DNA from 2 places in the Cellvibrio sp. KY-YJ-3 genome. Region 1 is predicted to be linked to the other one. Evidence: predicted binding sites of a transcription regulator. Region 1 holds the regulator's gene; the other holds the start of a gene.

Region 1 (2,206 bases):
ATTACTGCTTGCTCAAATGCGCAAGCACGGCGAATTACAAACCAATTACGTTCTCGGCTTGTGGGCCTTTTTGACCGGGTTTTACGTCGAACTCTACACGCTGGCCTTCAGCCAGGGTTTTGAAACCTGAACCGCTGATTGCGCTGTAGTGAACAAATACGTCCTGGCCGGCCTCGCTAGCGATAAAACCAAAACCTTTAGACTCGTTGAACCATTTAACGGTACCAGTGCTTCTAGCCATAATAAACCTCGATGTTTCTTTAAATAAAAATGAATACCCCAAGTGGGATTGCGCTGGCGGATTCAGATCTTACTTATGAAAAACAAAACGAGGTGCTAAGAGATTCACTGCTAGTACAACGATGTGACTTACCATAAATAATGCTGCTAACTGGCCAGCCGGGCCAATATATTATCCGGCCCGCTGCAAGTAAAGAGGGTGATTTGACAAAGATTATGGCTTTTTAGTTATAAGGCAGCACTACTCCGCGACCTCTCCCGTCGGATTAAATTTCTCCAGACATTTGAGCTAAATCAACTATTTACCGCCCCCGTTAAAGCTGCAACAATCACTCATCATACTGTTGGCGCGGAGTTTTCCTGCCATAGTCTTATATTCGAGGTGGTGGACCCATGACAGCTAATCAGAACATTGTAAAAACCCAGGATTCAAGCTGCCCTCACGATAAGCGCGTCAGCTGCGGCAATTGCCGTTTAAATACTATTTGCTTGCCTATCAGCCTGCACATTGAAGATATCGACCGCCTGAACGGCATTATCCAACGCGGTAAACCGCTACAAAAAGGCGATTACCTCTATCGCGCTAATGACCACTTTCACTCGGTGTATGCCATTCGTTCGGGTGCAGTAAAAGCACTGACCCTGAGTGATAACGGTGAAGAACAAGTCACCGGGTTTTATTTGCCCGGCGAGGTAGTTGGCATGGATGGTATTGCCGACAATCGCTACACCAATTCAGTAATCGCATTGGAAACCGCATCGGTGTGCGAAATTCCGTTTAATCGCATGGAAGAATTGAGCTTGCAAATCCCTAATCTGCAACGTCACTTTTTTCAATTGATGAGCCGCGAAATTACCCAGGATCAGCAAATTATTACCCTGCTGAGCAAAAGCAGCGCCGAAGAGCGCATTGCCGCCCTGCTGCTGAGTATTTCCAGCCGCAATAGCCGCCGCCAGCTATCGGCCAATGCCTTCCGCTTACCTATGTCGCGCACCGATATTGGCAATTATTTGGGCCTGACCATTGAAACAGTCAGCCGTATTTTTACTCGCTTGCAAAAACAGGAGGTGATTTCTGTGGATAAAAAAGAAGTCCTCATCACTAACATGGAGTTGCTGCGCAATATCGCCAATGGCGATGGCCACTGCTAACCACTGCAAGCACCTGCAATAAACCACGAGCACCTACAATGATCAGCAACCAGCGTTTGCAAGACACCCTCGCCGCATTTGATGCCGCCAACCTGCAAGACCCGAATAGCGAAATAGTAGAAGGCAAAACCGTTGCCAAAGAATGGATTTATGCCCAACGCATGAGTGCACAGCTGTCACGTTTTTGCCCTGATGCATCCGAGGCGTTACAGCTCGCGACACGCAGCCAGCATATTTGTCGCTGGAAGATTCCGCGCTCTGACTACCCAATGGATCGCAGCGGCTATAAAAAGTGGCGTCTGGATTTAGCGCAAATGCACGGCGATATCGCCGGTGAAATTATGGCCGCACAGGGTTACGACGAAACAATCATCTCTCGCGTAAAAGACTTGCTGCTTAAACGCAGTTTAAAGCGCGATGAAGAAGTACAAACACTGGAAGATGTGATTTGCCTGGTGTTTATTGAATTTTATTTAGAAGACTTTGCCAGCAAACACGATGAAGTAAAACTGATTGATATTATCCGCAAGACCTGGAACAAAATGTCACCCAAGGGCCATGACGCCGCACTGAAATTACCACTGAGTGACAGCATGCTCGCACTGGTAGGTAAAGCGCTCACCCCGGACACCTGAGTTTATTACCAACAATTTCAATAATTTTCACATAAACAAAAAAGGAAACGACCGTGTATTTAGCCCTTAAACATTTGCATTTAACTTTTGTTGTACTTTCGCTGCTCATTTTTTTAGTGCGCGGTGTTTTGTTGTTTATGAATTCATCCATGTTGCATAAAAAACTGCTAAAAATTGCC
Region 2 (2,206 bases), 1.8 Mb from region 1:
AGAGCATTTCGTGGCTGTGCCAGTGTAGCGATGTCCAGCCCAGCGGCAGGGGAATGCCGCCAAACAAGTAGCTCATCCAGGCGATAACAACGGCAACGCCATAGAGGGCGGTAGCGAGGAAAAACACCCGGAAAGGATAGGAAAACGTGGCCGAAACAGAACTATTAGTCAAAGTGGTTATCCGCAGTTATTTAATCAATGATGAAAAGCAGGTTGTTTTCCAGCGCTATGTGCAGGCGCAGTTGCATGGTGAAGTTTTGCAGTTCCGTGATGAAGTGAGTCACTGCCTGATCGGGATTTTCCTCCAGCAACTCCTGGCAGAGGTTGTCCATCGCCTGTAGCAGGGATGCCTGACTGTCGTGATTGTGATGCAGGATTGCCAGCGAGCAAAAACTGTCGAAATCTACCGGTTTGAGCAGTGCGGGGAAAATACGCTGCTCCTCGTGTTGCATATGCGGGAATAAATCCTCTTGTAGTTGTTGTATGAGTAATTGCAGTTGTTCCAGTTGGCGGGACTGGGCGATGCTTTGCAACTGCTGTGCGCTCGCCAGCAGCAAGGGCAATTGCGCAAAATGTGCCTGGTGGAACTCGCGGCAAATATAGTGAATCAACTGCGATTTGGGGCGCAGTTGCCAGTCGTCAAGGTAGCGCTGGTTGGCCAAACTCTGCAGCGTATCTTGCAGGCGCAACCGGTAGGTGCGCGATGGGTTGTGAACGGCGCCGTGCAGTGCAAGATCGCACAAGTGGTAGCCTGCCGTCTCCGGTTGCAGCAAGCCGGCCGGACGTAGCAGTGCCGCCGTAGCCTCTACCTTTTTGGCCCAGTCGGTAAAACTCCAGGAGTACATATTCATAGGCCACCTCTGCGCAAGGTTGGGGTCGGGTGGGCAATCTACTGACTATCGATTTATAAGCAGTTTGCTGAGCAAACCAAGGCGTTGAATACCCAGTCTAGGTAAATGCGCCGGGGTGATATTGATTTGCATCAAGCTGATGCAGCGCAATCGCGAGAAAGCAAAAGGGGCGCAAGTGCGCCCCCTGTTGGTAGATCCTGATGTGAAGTTTAGAAGCGAATCGTGCCTTGAATGGCCACACTCTTCGGACGTTCATAGAAGGCGTAATAACCTGAACCAGTACCGCGGGTCACTGTAGAGGCGACGGGCAAACCATTGGCATAGGGCACAATAGACTCATCCGTCAGGTTCTTGCCTATCAATGCCAGTTCCCAATTGTCCGAGTCGCCACTGAGTGCAATGCGGGCATTGATCTTGGTGTAAGCGTCCTGCTGGAAGCGCGGGTCAAGTGATGGTGTGGTCAGGTATTCATCGCTGTAAATCAGGTCGAGCGTATTGACCAATTTCAAGCCATTGCTGAAGTTGATGGTGTAATCCGCACCGATATTGCCTTGGTATTCTGGCGTGAATTCACGGCGCTGTCCTGTCGCATCACAGGCTCCGTCACCGATTGGTGCAATGTTATCTGCCTGACCAAAGTAGCACTGGGAATTGGGGAAGTCAGTGTATTCAAAGTCGATATAAGCCATACCGCCGCGCAGCATCAGGTTATCGATTATCGCCCAGCGTCCGTCAGCTTCAAGGCCTTGCACCACCGCCTGGCCGGCGTTGGTCACGTTGAAACTCAGGCTGCCATCAAACTGGCTGGTTTGCATGTCTTCAAATTCGGAGCGGAACGCGGCAAGGTTTAGCTCTGCTGCGCCATCAGCCAATACAAACTTGGCGCCAACTTCAAAGTTTTCGACCTTTTCCTCATCAAATTCCCAAGTACCTTCAATGGCCGGATAAATGCCATCCAGCTCATTAGGAGCGGCGTTAGCGCGCACATCGAAACCACCCGATTTAAAGCCCGTGGTGTAGCTCGCGTACACCATATCGGAGCCCCAAAAATCATGCTGCAAGGTAATAAGCGGGGTGAAACCGGACTCGTCGCGCTCGCCACTAACGGAGTGAGGGTCGATTTTGAACTGGCTCCAGATAATGTTGTAAGTATCGCTCGGGCTGCCTTGGGGTAACACGGCGCCACTGTTGCTGACGTGATACTGGGTGCGGCTCGCCTCTTTGGTTTCTTCAGTGTAGCGCGCGCCCACTATCACTCGCGACAGATCGGTGAAGTTCCAGGTAGCTTGCGCAAAAATGGCGGCTAAATCTGTGTCTTGTTCAAACGAGCGGTTGGATGAAGCACCGCGCAATAA

What was found. Region 1 encodes FNR, which switches genes on or off when oxygen is low (the NO sensors DNR and NnrR bind a similar motif). Its sites were predicted from a motif close to TTGATNNNNATCAA; they were not measured.
Region 2: D0B88_RS07655 (hemerythrin domain-containing protein) is a predicted target of FNR. The motif match lies at 973-986, and genes of this name have one in related genera.

Annotation. Positions count from the first base shown of each region.
Region 1 is NZ_CP031727.1:3,565,648-3,567,853, forward strand. Features, by position in the region: gene D0B88_RS15060 (cold-shock protein) at 35-241, opposite strand; gene fnr (fumarate/nitrate reduction transcriptional regulator Fnr) at 634-1,392, shown strand; gene D0B88_RS15070 (DUF4202 domain-containing protein) at 1,431-2,027, shown strand; gene D0B88_RS15075 (SirB2 family protein) at 2,081-2,206, shown strand, end outside.
Region 2 is NZ_CP031727.1:1,809,418-1,811,623, forward strand. Features, by position in the region: gene D0B88_RS07650 (NnrS family protein) at 1-172, opposite strand, end outside; gene D0B88_RS07655 (hemerythrin domain-containing protein) at 192-851, opposite strand; gene D0B88_RS07660 (TonB-dependent receptor) at 1,061-2,206, opposite strand, start outside.